Regions from separate parts of the Streptomyces sp. NPDC088261 genome, predicted to be linked through region 2. Evidence: riboswitches for the same ligand, from Rfam matches in the RefSeq annotation. Region 2 holds a riboswitch; the other holds the start of a gene.
The links. Region 2 has a riboswitch for glycine ahead of gcvT (glycine cleavage system aminomethyltransferase GcvT). Riboswitches for the same ligand answer to the same signal wherever they lie in the genome.

Region 1 (7,090 bases), on a different contig from region 2:
CTCGCTCTCGGTCGGCTCGATCATCAGCGTGCCGGCCACGGGGAACGACATCGTCGGCGCGTGGAAGCCGTAGTCGATCAGCCGCTTGGCGATGTCGCTGACACTGACGCCCGTCGCCTTCGACAGCGGGCGCAGGTCCACGATGCACTCGTGGGCGACCAGGCCGTTGGGGCCGGTGTAGAGCACCGGGTAGTGCGGCTCCAGGCGCTTGGCGATGTAGTTGGCCGCGAGCACCGCGACCTGCGTCGCGCGCTTGAGGCCCTCGCCGCCCATCAGCCGTACGTACGCCCAGGAGATCGGCAGTATGCCCGCCGAGCCCCAGGGAGCCGCGGAGACCGGACCCACACCCGTCGCGGGTCCGGCGGCCGGCTGGAGGGGGTGGTTGGGCAGGTACGGGGCGAGGTGGGACCGTACGCCGACGGGACCGACGCCGGGGCCGCCGCCGCCGTGCGGGATGCAGAACGTCTTGTGCAGGTTCAGGTGGGAGACGTCCGAGCCGAACTTGCCCGGCTTGGCCAGCCCCACCAGCGCGTTGAGGTTGGCGCCGTCCACGTAGACCTGGCCGCCCGCGTCGTGCACGGCGGCGCAGATGTCGCTGATGTGCTCCTCGAACACCCCGTGGGTGGAGGGGTAGGTGACCATCAGGACGGCCAGCTCGGCGCCGTGCCGCTCGATCTTGGCGTGCAGGTCCTCGACGTCGACGTCACCGTCCTCGCGGGTCTTGACGACGACGACCTTCATGCCGGCCATGACCGCACTCGCGGCGTTCGTGCCGTGCGCGGAGGACGGGATCAGGCAGACGGTGCGCTGCGTGTCGCCGTTGGCGCGGTGGTACGCCCGTACGGCGAGCAGCCCGGCCAGCTCGCCCTGGGAACCGGCGTTGGGCTGGAGGGACACCGCGTCGTACCCGGTGACCTCGGCGAGCCGTTCCTCCAGCTCCCTGATGAGCGTCAGGTAGCCCTCGGCCTGCTCGGCCGGGGCGAAGGGGTGCAGGGCGGCGAACTCCGGCCAGGTGACCGATTCCATCTCCGTGGTGGCGTTCAGCTTCATGGTGCAGGAGCCGAGCGGGATCATGCCGCGGTCCAGCGCGTAGTCGCGGTCGGAGAGCTTGCGCAGGTAGCGCAGCATCGCCGTCTCGGAGCGGTGCTGGTGGAAGACGGGATGGGTCAGGATGTCGTCGCTCCGCAGCAGCGTCGCGGGCAGCGCGTCGCCGGCGGTCGCGTCCAGCGCCTCGATGTCGGCGTCGACGCCGAACGCCGCCCACACGGCGGTCAGCTGGGCGCGCCCGGTGGTCTCGTCACAGGCGACGGAGACGTGGTCGGCGTCGGCCTGGTACAGGTTGACGCCGTGCTCACGGGCGGCGGCGGTGACCTCGGCGGCCCGGCCGGGGACGCGGACGGTCACCGTGTCGAAGTACGCGCCGTGCACGACCTCCGCGCCGCCGGCCCGCAGCCCCTCGGCGAGCAGCGTCGCGTAGCGGTGGGTGCGCCGGGCGATGCCCCGCAGACCGTCGGGCCCGTGGTAGACCGCGTACATGCCCGCCATGACGGCGAGCAGGACCTGCGCGGTGCAGATGTTGCTGGTGGCCTTCTCGCGGCGGATGTGCTGCTCGCGGGTCTGGAGGGCCAGCCGGTACGCCTTGTCGCCGTCGGCGTCCACGGACACCCCGACGAGCCGGCCCGGCAGGGTGCGCGCGAACGTGTCCCGTACGGCCATGAATCCGGCGTGCGGTCCGCCGAAGCCCATCGGGACGCCGAAGCGCTGGGTGGTGCCGACGGCGATGTCCGCGCCCAGTTCGCCGGGCGAGGTGAGGAGCGTCAGCGCGAGCAGGTCGGCGGCGACGGTGACGAGGGCGCCCAGCTCGTGCGCCCGCTCGACGACCGGCCTGATGTCCCGTACGGCCCCGGAGGCGCCGGGGTACTGGAGCAGCACGCCGAAGACACCGCGCTCGGCGACGTCGGCCGGGATGCCGTCGGTGAGGTCCGCGACGACGACCTCGACGCCGGTCGGTTCGGCGCGGGTCCTGATCACGGCGATCGTCTGGGGCAGGGTGTCGGCGTCGATCAGGAAAACACCGTCCTTGACCTTGCCTGCGCGGCGGGAGAGGGCCATCGCCTCGGCGGCGGCCGTGCCCTCGTCCAGCAGGGAGGCGCCGGAGGTCGGCAGCCCCGTCAGGTCGGCGACCATCGTCTGGAAGTTCAGGAGGGCTTCGAGGCGGCCCTGGGAGATCTCCGGCTGGTACGGCGTGTACGCGGTGTACCAGGCCGGGTTCTCCATGACGTTGCGCAGGATCACCGGCGGGGTGAACGTGCCGTAGTAGCCGAGACCGATCATCGGGGCGAGAACCGTGTTGCGGTCGGCGAGGGAGCGCAGCTCCGCCAGCACCTCGGCCTCGGTACGGGCCCCGGGCAGCCGCAGCGCCTCCGCGCTCTTGATCACGTCGGGCACCGCGGCGGCGGTCAGCTCGTCCAGCGAGCCGTAGCCGACCTGCGCGAGCATCTTCGCCTGGGCCGCCACGTCGGGCCCGATGTGGCGCTGCTCGAAGGGAACGCCACTCTCCAGCCGGGAGAGCGGAATGCGGTGGTCGGTCATGTGGGAGGCCTCCTGGTCGTCACGACCTGCGAGGGGCACCAAGGCGCGGGTGCCCGGACGGCCTCCCCCTCTGTCATCTGACCTGAGAGCTTCACCGGGCGCCAGGGGGCCGCCCGGCTTTCACCGTCGGTGAGGACGGACGCCGTCGACGCCCGCCCTGCTTTCCAGAGTGACCTCGTCCGTGCGGTACGGGGGCCTGAGAGATTCCGGGGAGGATTTGCTCCTTCGGCGCCTCCGGCGATCTCTCCGGAGGACTCTCCCGCACAGGGTCAGCAGCCGTGTGCCAGCCTACCAGCGAGGCCCCGCGCAGGGCTTTTCGAGTGGCCGACAGGCCAAATCTGCACTTTTCTTATGAGTGGAGCGACGGGTCTTCCCCGCTTGTGCGACCAGTTGGAGGGACCGTGGAGAACGACATCGATCCGCGCAGCCTGATCGGCCGCAAGGCGTTCGACCGCGATGGCCACAAGATCGGCACGGTGGACGAGGTGTATCTGGACGACGCCACGGGGGTGCCCGAGTGGGCGGCCGTCCGCACCGGGATCTTCAGCCGGGACGCGTTCGTCCCCCTCGCGCCGAGCACGCTGGAGGAGGAGACGCTCCGGATTCCCTTCGAGCGTTCGCTGATCAAGGACGCGCCCGACTTCGGCGTCGGCAGGCACCTCTCGCCCGAGCAGGAGCTCCAGCTCTACCGGCACTACGGCCTGGCCCTGCCGGAACCGGGGCCGCCCGAGCGCCCCGCCTCGCTGTCCGACCGGGACGCCGAGCGTGACTTCGGGCGGGTCGCCGGCCAGGACGACGGATCCCGCTCCGGCGGCCCCGGCCCGTCCTGAGTCGCCTCCCCCTCCTGAGCCGCCTCACCGCCCCCGGCCGGTCCTCCGGTCAGGGGCAGCGGGTCCGACAGCTCCAGCTCGGGATCGTCCACCCAGAACGTCCGCACCCGCCCCGGCGCGGACCACGGCACCTCGAACCGTACGGTGACCCGGCGCAGCCCGCTGCCCTGCACCCAGCCCGCGCCGAACGCGGCGTGGCGCACGTCGTGCCCGGCCGGAAAGCGCCGGTCGGCGGGCAGGCCCGGATTCCCCGGCGCCTCCTGGGCGGCCGGTACGCCCCCGGTGGGCGCCGCGTGCCCGTCCGCCGCCCCGAGTGCCCGGGAGGCGTCGGCGCGCTCCTCCCCGGCCTTCTCAGCGCCCTTCCCGGAGCCCTGCCCGGGCGCCGGCGTGGACGCGGCGACGTGGGCCACCTCCGCCGCCCGGTCCGCAGCCGCCTTGTCCGCCGCCAGCCGGTCCGCCGCCGCCTGCGCGAACAGGTCCTCCTGCGTGTAGTCCGCGAGCCCGCTGACCCCCACCCCCAACAGCCGTACCCCGCCCGTGGTGTCCACCGACTCCAGCAGCCGCCCCGCCGCCTCCCGCACCACACCCGGGTCGTCCGTCGGCCCGCGCAGCGTCTCCGAGCGGGTCAGCGTGGAGAAGTCGTACCGCCGGACCTTGAGCACGACCGTCCGCCCCGAGTGCCCGGCCGCCCGCAGCCGCTGGACGCACCGGTCCGCCAGCCGGTCCACCTCCGCCCGCACCCGCATCCGGTCGTGCAGATCGACGTCGAAGGTGTCCTCCACGGAGACGGACTTGGTCTCCCGCTCGGCCACCACGGGCCGGTCGTCGTGCCCGCCCGCCATCCGGAACAGCGACGCCCCGTGCGACTTCCCCAGCAGCCGTACGAGCTCGTCCTCACCGGCCTCCGCCAGATCCGCCACGGTGGTCATCCCGGCCCGCCGCAGGTGCTCCCCCGTCGCCGGACCGACCCCGGGCAGAGTCCGTACGGTCATCGGCCCCAGGAGCGCCCGTTCGGTCCCCGGCTCGACGATGACCAAGCCGTCCGGCTTGGCCTGCTCCGAGGCGATCTTCGCCAGCATCTTGGACCCCGCGAGCCCCACCGACCCGGTGAGCCCCGTGGTCGCGCGGATCTCCCGCCGCAACCGCTCACCGGCCGCCCGCGCGGAGGCCGTGTCGTGGGCCGAGCCGCCCGCCTCCAGGTCCACGAACGCCTCGTCCAGGCTCAGCGGCTCCACCAGCGGCGACAGCCGCCCCAGCAGCTCCATCACCTGCTCGCTGATCGCCCGGTAGACGGTGAAGCGCGGGACGAGATACGCGGCGTTCGGCGCGAGCCGTCTCGCCTGCGCCATCGGCATCGCCGAGTGCACCCCGAACCGCCGCGCTTCGTAGGAGGCCGTGGAGACCACCCCGCGCGGTCCCAGACCCCCCACCACCACGGGCTTTCCACGCAGACTCGGCTTCGCCGCCTGCTCCGCCGCGGCGAAGAAGGCGTCCATGTCCAGATGCAGGACGGTCGGGGCGGCTCTCACACCCCCGATGGTCCCTCACACCACTGACAATCGGCCGGTACGGCGAGGGAACGGGCCCGGTCCCGCGTGCACGGAGCCTCGCGCGGCTCAGACCGCGCGGTCCCTGCGCCGCCTGGCCAGTTCGTCGGCGGGGTTGTTCCCCACCAGCGTCTCGCCCGTGTCGATCCGCTCGCCGTGCAGCTGCGACAGGGCGGCCTCGACGTCCCGCCACACCACCCCGACCGCGATCCCGAAGATCCCCTGACCGCCCTGGAGCAGCGTGACGACCTCGTCCGGCGACGAGCACTCGTAGACCGTGGCGCCGTCGCTCATCAGCGTCATCCGCTCAAGATCCTGGACGCCCCGGGTCCGCAGGTGCCGCACGGCCGCCCTGATGTTCTGGAGCGCGACCCCGGTGTCCAGGAACCGCTTCACGATCTTGAGGACGACCACGTCACGGAAGCTGTAGAGCCGCTGCGCCCCGGAGCCGTACGCCGCGCGCACGCTGGGCTCCACGAGCCCCGTACGCGCCCAGTAGTCCAACTGGCGGTACGTGATCCCCGCCGCGGCACACGCGGTCGGTCCTCGGTATCCGACCGTCTCGGTACCGGGGTCGGCCGCCTCGCTCCGCAGCGGGAACGCCCCGCCCACCGCCGTACCGTCGCCGCTGCTTCTCACGCCGACCTCCGTCCTTGACCTGCCCTCAACGACGGTAGGGAGTCACTCGGGGTGCGTCAACGATCGCCGCACTCGCCACGCCGAGTGATAATCACCTTGAGAGTGGTTTCGCGTGTCCCGGTCCCGGGAAGGGCTGACCGAATGTGCCGCCGGTGCTGTCCGGAGGCGGGTCCGCCTCCGGCCGTCAGGCACTCACCGGCCACTCACTGGCTGTTGGTCCCGAAGTCCTCGGGAGAGATCTGGTCGAGGAATTCGCGGAACTTCTCCACCTCGTCCTCCTGCTCGTCCGGGATGGCGATCCCCGCGTCGTCCAGGACGCCGTCACTGCCGTAGATCGGCGTGCCGGTGCGCAGCGCGAGCGCTATGGCGTCGGACGGCCTGGCGCTCACCTCGACCCCGCTGGCGAAGACCAGCTCCGCGTAGAAGACACCTTCCCTGAGGTCCGTGATGCGGACCTCGGTCAGCTCCTGGCCCACGGCCTCAAGGACGTCCTTGAAGAGGTCATGGGTCAGCGGCCTGGCAGGGGTCATGCCCTGCTGGGCGAAGGCGATGGCGGTGGCCTCCCCCGGCCCGATCCAGATGGGAAGGTACCGATCGCCTCCCACTTCACGCAGGAGCACGATCGGTTGGTTGGAGGGCATTTCCACCCGGACACCCACAACGTCGAGCTCGTTCACACAGCAACCCTAGGACGCGAGCGACCGGTTTGGGTAGTCGGACTCCCCCATGATCAGTACGGATGTGCTCCGAGAGCCGTCCGGAACAGTGCCGCGTGCAGCTTCACCGAGAGGGTCGCCAGCTCCCTCGTGGTGGCCTCCGCATGGGCTCTGGTCTGCGGGTTACGGTGCCGGCGCAGCGGTGCGACCACCTGCTCGACCATCCCCGCCTCGCGCTGGGCCGCCGCTCTCATGATCCGCAGATGCCGTGGTTCCAGTCCGAATCTTCCGAGATCCGTGACCAGTTTCGCCACGGTCACGGACTCGGCGTCGTACCCGCCGTCCGGCATCGGAGTGATCAGGCCGTACGACTCCCACTCGTCCAGCGCGCTCGCGTCGGCCCCGGAGGCGGCCAGCAGCTCCTCACGCCCGATCCTGGCGGCGGTCCGCGGCGCGGGCCCGGTCTCCGCCCCGGCGCGCCGCTGGCGCTGCTGGGACGGCAGGGGGACACGCTCGCCCCGGCCGAGGGCGTCGAGATGCTCCCGGATGGCTTTCAGCGGGAGGTAGTGGTCCCGCTGCATCCGCAGCACCTGGGTCAGCCGCTCCACGTCCTGGGGCCCGAACTTCCGGTACCCGGACGAGGTGCGGCGCGGCTCGACCAGGCCCTCCGCCTCCAGGAAGCGGATCTTGGACATGGTGACCTCGGGGAACTCGACCCGCAGCCGGCCGAGCACCGCACCGATGCTCAGCAGAGTGTCGCCCGAGGGGGCGGTGCCGTGACCGGCACCGCCCGTGGGTGTTCGCAGCATGGACCTTTCCTGAAAGT
Region 2 (7,090 bases):
GCCTCGGCGTCCGCGCGCTCCACGTCGACCGTACGGGGGGAGTGGCCCTCCAGGCCGAGGAGGACGGCCTTGGGGGTGCCGTGGCCGTGGCCGGTCGCGCCGAGGGAGCCGTACAGCTCCGCCCGTACCTTCGCGGTGTGGGCCAGGAGCCCCTCGTTCTTGAGCCGGCGGGCGAACATGCGCGCCGCGCGCATCGGGCCGACCGTGTGGGAGCTGGACGGGCCGATGCCGATCGAGAAGAGGTCGAAGACCGAGATGGCCACGGGAGGGACTCCTAGCTGGTGGGTAGACGCCGTTGTCTGCCGGGGTGGTGCAGAGGCCACGGGTGTACGGGGTGCGGGGCACCGCGCTCACGGTCCAGTGTGCGCGGTGCCTCACGAACGCGGGCCGTACGGAGAGCCGTACGGGCGATGACGTTCCGGTGTGGTGGCGGAGGCCCGGGTGGGGCCCGGTGCCTACAGGCCGGGGTAGAGCGGGTGCTTCTCGGCCAGCGCGGTGACCCGCGCCGCCAGCGCCTCACGGTCGAAGTCGGGCTTGAGGGCGGCGGCGATGATCTCCGCGACCTCGGCGAAGTCCTCGGTGGTGAAACCCCGGGTGGCGAGCGCCGGAGTGCCGATCCGCAGGCCCGAGGTGACCATCGGGGGGCGCGGGTCGTTCGGGACGGCGTTGCGGTTGACCGTAATGCCGATGCCGTGGAGGCGGTCCTCGGCCTGCTGGCCGTCCAGCTCCGAGTTCCGCAGGTCGACAAGGACCAGGTGCACGTCCGTACCGCCGGACAGGACGGAGACACCGTGCTCGGTGACGTCGGCCCGCACCAGGCGCTCCGCGAGGATCCGGGCGCCGTCCAGGGTGCGCCGCTGGCGCTCCTTGAACTCGTCCGAGGCCGCCACCTTGAAGGAGACCGCCTTGCCCGCGATGACGTGCTCCAGCGGGCCGCCCTGCTGGCCCGGGAAGACCGCGGAGTTGATCTTCTTCGCCAGCTCCTGGGTGGAGAGGATCACTCCGCCGCGCGGGCCGCCGAGGGTCTTGTGCGTGGTGGTGGTGACGACGTGGGCGTGCGGCACCGGGTTCGGGTGCAGGCCCGCGGCGACCAGGCCGGCGAAGTGCGCCATGTCGACCATCAGGTACGCGCCGACCTCGTCCGCGATGCGGCGGAAGGCCGCGAAGTCCAGCTGGCGGGGGTACGCGGACCAGCCGGCCACGATCAGCTTCGGCCGCGACTCCTTGGCGAGGCGCTCGACCTCGGCCATGTCGACCTGACCGGTCTCGGTGTCGACGTGGTACGCGACGACGTTGTAGAGCTTGCCCGAGAAGTTGATCTTCATGCCGTGGGTCAGGTGCCCGCCGTGGGCGAGGTTGAGACCCATGATCGTGTCGCCGGGGGAGAGCAGCGCGAACATCGCCGCCGCGTTCGCCTGCGCGCCGGAGTGCGGCTGCACGTTGGCGTGCTCGGCCCCGAACAGCTCCTTCACACGGTCGATCGCGATCTGCTCGATCACGTCGACGTGCTCGCAGCCGCCGTAGTAGCGGCGGCCGGGGTAGCCCTCGGCGTACTTGTTGGTCAGGACGGAGCCCTGGGCCTCCATGACCGCGACCGGAGCGAAGTTCTCCGAGGCGATCATTTCGAGCGTGGACTGCTGACGGTGGAGTTCGGCGTCGACGGCGGCGGCGACGTCCGGGTCGAGCTCGTGGAGCGGGGTGTTCAGAAGCGACTTCGAAGACATCACAGTCCCTGGGGTGTCTAGTTGCCGGAAAATTCCGTGTACTCGTCGGCGGTGAGCAGGTCGGCCGGCTCCTCCGCGACGCGCACCTTGAACAGCCAGCCACCCTCGAAGGGGGCCGAGTTCACCAGCGAGGGGTCGTCCACGACGTCCTGGTTGGTCTCGGTGACCTCGCCGCTCACCGGCGAGTACAGATCGCTGACCGACTTCGTCGACTCCAGCTCACCGCAGGTCTCACCGGCGGTGACCGCGGCACCGACGCCGGGGAGCTCGACGTACACGACGTCACCGAGGGCATTGGCCGCGAACTCGGTGATGCCGACGGTCGACACCCCGTCCTCGGCGGCCGTCAGCCACTCGTGCTCCTTGCTGTAACGCAGCTGCTGGGGGTTGCTCATGGGCTGAATTCTCCTGTACGAGGGGGAGTGGTCGGGACGGGCGTCTTGAGGATCGAGACGCGCGGGGAGGGATCGGGGCCAGGGCCGGACCGGACCGGTCGTCAGGGCCGGGCCGTGGCGTCGCGGGACTGTTGGGGCTGTCGGGACTGTCGGTACCGCAGGGACTGTGACGTCCGAGACGTCCGTATCACTTCCGGCGCTTGTAGAACGGGAGCGCCACGACCTCGTACGCCTCGTGGGACCCGCGGATGTCGACCCCGACCCCCGCCGTCCCCGGCTCGGCGTGCGAGGCGTCCACGTACGCGATGGCGATCGGCTTCCCCAGCGTGGGGGAGGGGGCGCCCGAGGTGACCTCGCCGACGGTCTCCCCACCCGCGACCACGGCGTACCCGGCGCGGGGGACGCGGCGGCCCTCGGCGACCAGGCCGACCAGCTTGCGCGGCGGGGCGGCGGCGGCGCGCTCGGCGGCGGCCTCCAGGGCCTTGCGCCCGACGAAGTCGCCTCCGTTGGAGGTCTTGTCGAACTTGACGACCCGGCCCAGGCCCGCGTCGAAGGGGGTGAGGGCCGTGGACAGCTCGTTGCCGTACAGCGGCATGCCCGCCTCCAGGCGGAGGGTGTCCCGGCAGGACAGCCCGCAGGGCACCAGGCCGACCGGGGCGCCGGCCTCGGTCAGGGCCCGCCAGAGCGTCTCCGCGTGCGCGGGCCCGACGAACAGTTCAAAGCCGTCCTCGCCGGTGTAGCCGGTACGGGCGATGAGCGCGGGCACGCCCGCGACCGTGCCGGGCAGGCCCGCGTAGTACTTCAGGCCGTCCAGGTCGGCGTCCGTGAGCGACCGCAGGATGCCGGGGGACTCCGGGCCCTGGACCGCGAGCAGCGCGTACGCGTCCCGGTCGTCCCGTACCTCCGCGTCGAAGCCCGCCGCGCGGGTGGTCAGCGCGTCCAGGACCGTCTGCGCGTTCGAGGCGTTGGCGACGATCATGTACTCGTCCTCGCCGAGGCGGTAGACGATCAGGTCGTCGAGGATCCCGCCGTCCTCCTGGCAGATCATCGTGTACCGGGCACGGCCGACGGCGACCGCGCCGATGTTGCCCACCAGCGCGTGGTCCAGCAGCTGGGCCGCCTGCGGGCCCGTGACGGTGATCTCGCCCATGTGCGACAGGTCGAACAGACCCGCCTTGGTGCGGACCGCGAGGTGTTCGTCGCGCTCGCTCCCGTACCGCAGGGGCATGTCCCAGCCCGCGAAGTCGGTCATGGTCGCGCCCAGCGCGCGGTGCACCGCGTCGAGGGCGGTGCGGCGGGGGGTGCTGCTCGGGGCAGAGTTCATGGTGGTGACTCCCAGGGCATGACGACGAGGACGGTCCTCCCCATCTGTCATCGGAACCTGAGAGGTTCACCACGACCGCACGGAACCACGGACGACTCTCCGTACGTGCTCACGGTCGTGACTTGCACCTTGGGTGGGACCGCGACGGGCGGCCCGCTTTTCAGATCTGCCTCATCCACGCGGTACGGGGCCTGAGAGATTCAAGGGGAGAACTTGCTCCTTCGGCGCCCGGCGCACACGGTGAGCCGGGACTCTCCCGCGCGGATTCAAACGGCCTGTATGCAGTTGGCGCCGTCATCATCGCACGCATCGCGGGCGCGTGGGGGAGAGAGTCCCCGAACATGGCGACTGCCCGCCACGCCCCGTGAAAGGCTTGCGCGGCATTACCAATTCTTTACACTTTATGGGCAAGGGTCTGGCAGGGGTCAAGGGCCAGGGTGTCCGACCTGACGGGGGGACGGCGATGACGTCGCAGGGATCCGGTGCGTATGTGACGGCGACAGGGGTGGCGGCGACGGGCGTGGCGACGGGCGTGGCGCCGGGGGTGGCGGGCGCAGCGGCGTCCGGAATGCCCGTCCAGTCCGGTGTGACGGCCGCCCGGGACGTGCCCGCGCGCTCCGCGCCGGTGGTCCGCGACCTGCGCGGCCGCGACGGCAGGGTGCCGGGCACCCTCTACTTCGCGGCGGGGGACGTCGTGGTCGTCTCGGGACTGCCGGGCAGCGGCAAGTCCACGTTGATACGGAGGGCGGCCGCCGGCGGCGTCGACTCGCAGGACACCAGGGACCGCTGGGCGCGCCGGCTGCCCCGCCCCGTGCCGTACGCCGTCTACCGCCCGCTGGTCCGCGTCGCCCACTACGCCGCGCTGTGGCGCGCGCTGCGCTCCGGCGAGAGCGTGGTCGTGCACGACTGCGGTACGCAGACCTGGGTACGGCGCTGGCTCGCCCGCGACGCCCGGGTGCGGGGCCGCCGCCTCCACCTGGTCCTGCTGGACGTCACGCCCGGGGTGGCCCGCGCGGGCCAGCGCGAGCGCGGCCGGGGCGTCTCGGGGTACGCGTTCGCCCGCCACCGGCGCGCGGTCCGCCGCCTCGTCAAGGACGCCGAGTCGGGCCGCCTCCCGGCGGGCTGCGCCTCGGCGACCCTGCTGGACAGGCCGGCGGCCACCACCCTGTCCGCCATCACGTTCACGGGCGGGACGCCCTGAGGCGCTCCGGGCGGCCCGCCCCGGCGCGTGCTCCGGGCGGCCCGCCCCGGCGCGTGCTCCGGGCGGCCCGCCCTGACGCGCTCCGGGCGGTACGCCCGGGATGCGCCGTGACGACAGGCCTTAGGGTGCTGCGGCAGGCAAGCAGGTGAGTGGAGGGGTGGAGCGCGTGGACACAGCATGGCCCGGCAACGAGCTCGAAGAGGTGCTCGCGGCCTCGCTCGGGAACGACGCCGCGGGCGGACGGCTCGTGGAGGTGCTCGGGCGCAGCCAGGTCTGGGTGCCGCTGCCCCAGGGCGGCGGCCCCGACAGCCAGAGCCTCGATCTCCCCACGATGGAGATCGAAGGCGCCCCGTACGTCCCGGTGTTCAGCTCCGAGCAGCAGTTCATGGGATGCGTCGGCGCCCACATGCCCTTCACCGTGGCCCCCGCGCGCGAGTTCGCGCGCGGGCTGCCCCCGCAGCTCGGGATCGTCGTGAACCCCGGCGGCGCGGTCGGCATGCCGCTGCCGCCGCTCGCCGTCGCCGAGCTGTGCCGGGTGGGCCGCACCCCGCTCGACGGCCCCGCCACCGGCGGCCGCGTCCGGCTCTTCCAGCCGGACTGGCAGGAGGACCCGGTCGACTTCCTCGCCGCCGCCTCCGCCGAGTTCGAGGCGTCCGGGGTCGTGGTCACCGCCCGCCGCGCCCTCGCCAGCGTCGAGGGCGAGCCGCCCGTGCTCTTCGTGGGTGTCCAGCTCGCCTCCTGGGAGGCCGCGGACCGCAACGTGCCGATGGACGCGCTCGGCCGTGCGCTGGGCCGGGTCCAGGTGCCCTGGCCGGTCAACCTCGTCCTCCTGGACATGACACAGGACCCGGTCGGCGCGTGGATGCTGGCGCGCGTGCGTCCGTTCTACCAGCGCGGATAGAAGAGAGCCTGGCGTGCGACCGGGGGCGCCCGGGGACGCGCGGCCACGCGGTCGGGGCACTGTCGGCGGCGGCGCCTAAGCTGGTTTCATGACGGGCCGCGCCGCGTTGCGGGGGGAGACGGTCGAATGGTGGATCGAAGAGGGGCGGGACCCAGGGTGAGCGCGTCAGGTACCGCGGCGGCCGGCCGGGCCGAGCGGCTGCTCCGCCAGGTGACGCCAGGACGCTACGACGCGTACGAAGCGCTGCTCCAGGCCCTGGCCGAGGACCGGGTCTGGATGCTCCTCTGGCAGGGCCGCGCGGGCTCGCCCGACGCCCAGTACGGCAACATGCAGGTGGAGGGCCTCGGTTACGCGCCCTGTGTGACCTCCGCCCAGGAGCTGGCGGCGAGCGGCTGGACCCGTACGCACGAAGTGGTCACGGGCCGCGACATCGCCCGTGTCCTGTATCCGGACCGCTGGGGGATCTGGCTCAATCCGCACACCCCCGGCGGCGGCGTCGGCATCCCCTGGCTCGACCTGCGCCGGATCGCCACCGGCCTCGACCGGATGCCCGCGGGACCGCTGCGGCTGTCCAAGCCGGCCGTCGAGATCCCGCAGTTCTACGCCCAGCTCACCCAGAACGCGCACCGCACCCCCGCGGTCCGGGCGCTGCGCCGCGCCTGGGTGCAGCCGGCGCTCGGGGCCCCGTACCTGGCCATCGGCCTGGACCTGTACGACACGAGCCCGGCCTCCGTGGACTCCGTCCGGACCATGATGCGGCAGTCGGTCGGCGCGGTCCCGGAGGGGCTGCCCGTCTCGACGGTGGCGATGTCCGACGAGTACGACCCGGTCACGATGTGGCTGCGGGCCAACACCCGGCCCTTCTACGACCGCGAGGCGCACGCGTCCCCGGCCCCGGCGACGGGGTACGGATATCCGCCACCCGCGTCGCGCGCCTACTGACCGTCCGGCGCCCGCCGAACGTCCGGCGCTCACGCAGCGTCGCGCGCTCACTGAGACGGAGCGTTCCGCACGGAGCGTGCACACTACATCCACCTGAGTCCGGCAAAGCGGATATAGCGGGCACCGGGTCGACTCGGACGCGCGTAGAGCCGCCCGGGTCGTGAGCTTGGGAGCGGAATGTCCGCTCTTCGCCGGAAGGTGGGGTATTGGCGCGCTTGATGGCCATATCGCCGTCAATGACAGTCGTCCGCCCATGGTTACCCGCAGTCCGGATAACGGAACACCTCTAACAGCATCACGGTTAGGCATCCATTCCCCTGGGGGGCTGGCGGGTGATCACAGCGGCAATGAAGACTCCCCGCATGCATGGCCTTTCGGGCCTGTGTGCGAGTAGCTCGGCCCGCGTGACGGAGTCAGACCACTGCTCGCGCTGCTTAAGGGAACGGGCCGCTACAGCGGCAAGTGCGGGCCGGTCACCGCCGGTTGAGAGAGGGTTTCTGCCACGATGACGGCACCATTGCACGAGCCGACCACCGAAACGGCCCCGAGCGCGACCGAAGAAGTCGCCGCCGTTGCGGGGAAGTCGGTCCAGGGGCGTTCCCT

Region 1: another riboswitch for glycine. It lies ahead of gcvP (aminomethyl-transferring glycine dehydrogenase); the one in region 2 lies ahead of gcvT (glycine cleavage system aminomethyltransferase GcvT).

Annotation. Positions count from the first base shown of each region.
Region 1 covers NZ_JBIURL010000006.1:6,747-13,836, reverse strand. Annotated here, with positions in the region: gene gcvP (aminomethyl-transferring glycine dehydrogenase) at 1-2,592, opposite strand, end outside; glycine riboswitch at 2,767-2,864, opposite strand; partial or broken gene ACIODU_RS13975 (PRC-barrel domain-containing protein) at 2,994-3,389, shown strand; gene ACIODU_RS13970 (DNA polymerase IV) at 3,287-4,951, opposite strand; gene ACIODU_RS13965 (MerR family transcriptional regulator) at 5,039-5,608, opposite strand; gene ACIODU_RS13960 (bifunctional nuclease family protein) at 5,812-6,285, opposite strand; gene ACIODU_RS13955 (MerR family transcriptional regulator) at 6,339-7,073, opposite strand; gene ACIODU_RS13950 (FHA domain-containing protein) at 7,090-7,090, opposite strand, start outside.
Region 2 covers NZ_JBIURL010000003.1:325,615-332,704, forward strand. Annotated here, with positions in the region: gene ACIODU_RS08655 (L-serine ammonia-lyase) at 1-263, opposite strand, end outside; gene glyA (serine hydroxymethyltransferase) at 456-1,724, opposite strand; gene gcvH (glycine cleavage system protein GcvH) at 1,742-2,119, opposite strand; gene gcvT (glycine cleavage system aminomethyltransferase GcvT) at 2,307-3,443, opposite strand; glycine riboswitch at 3,614-3,712, opposite strand; gene ACIODU_RS08675 (AAA family ATPase) at 3,907-4,644, shown strand; gene ACIODU_RS08680 (enhanced serine sensitivity protein SseB) at 4,811-5,545, shown strand; gene ACIODU_RS08685 (enhanced serine sensitivity protein SseB C-terminal domain-containing protein) at 5,702-6,487, shown strand; gene ACIODU_RS08690 (ABC transporter permease) at 6,993-7,090, shown strand, end outside.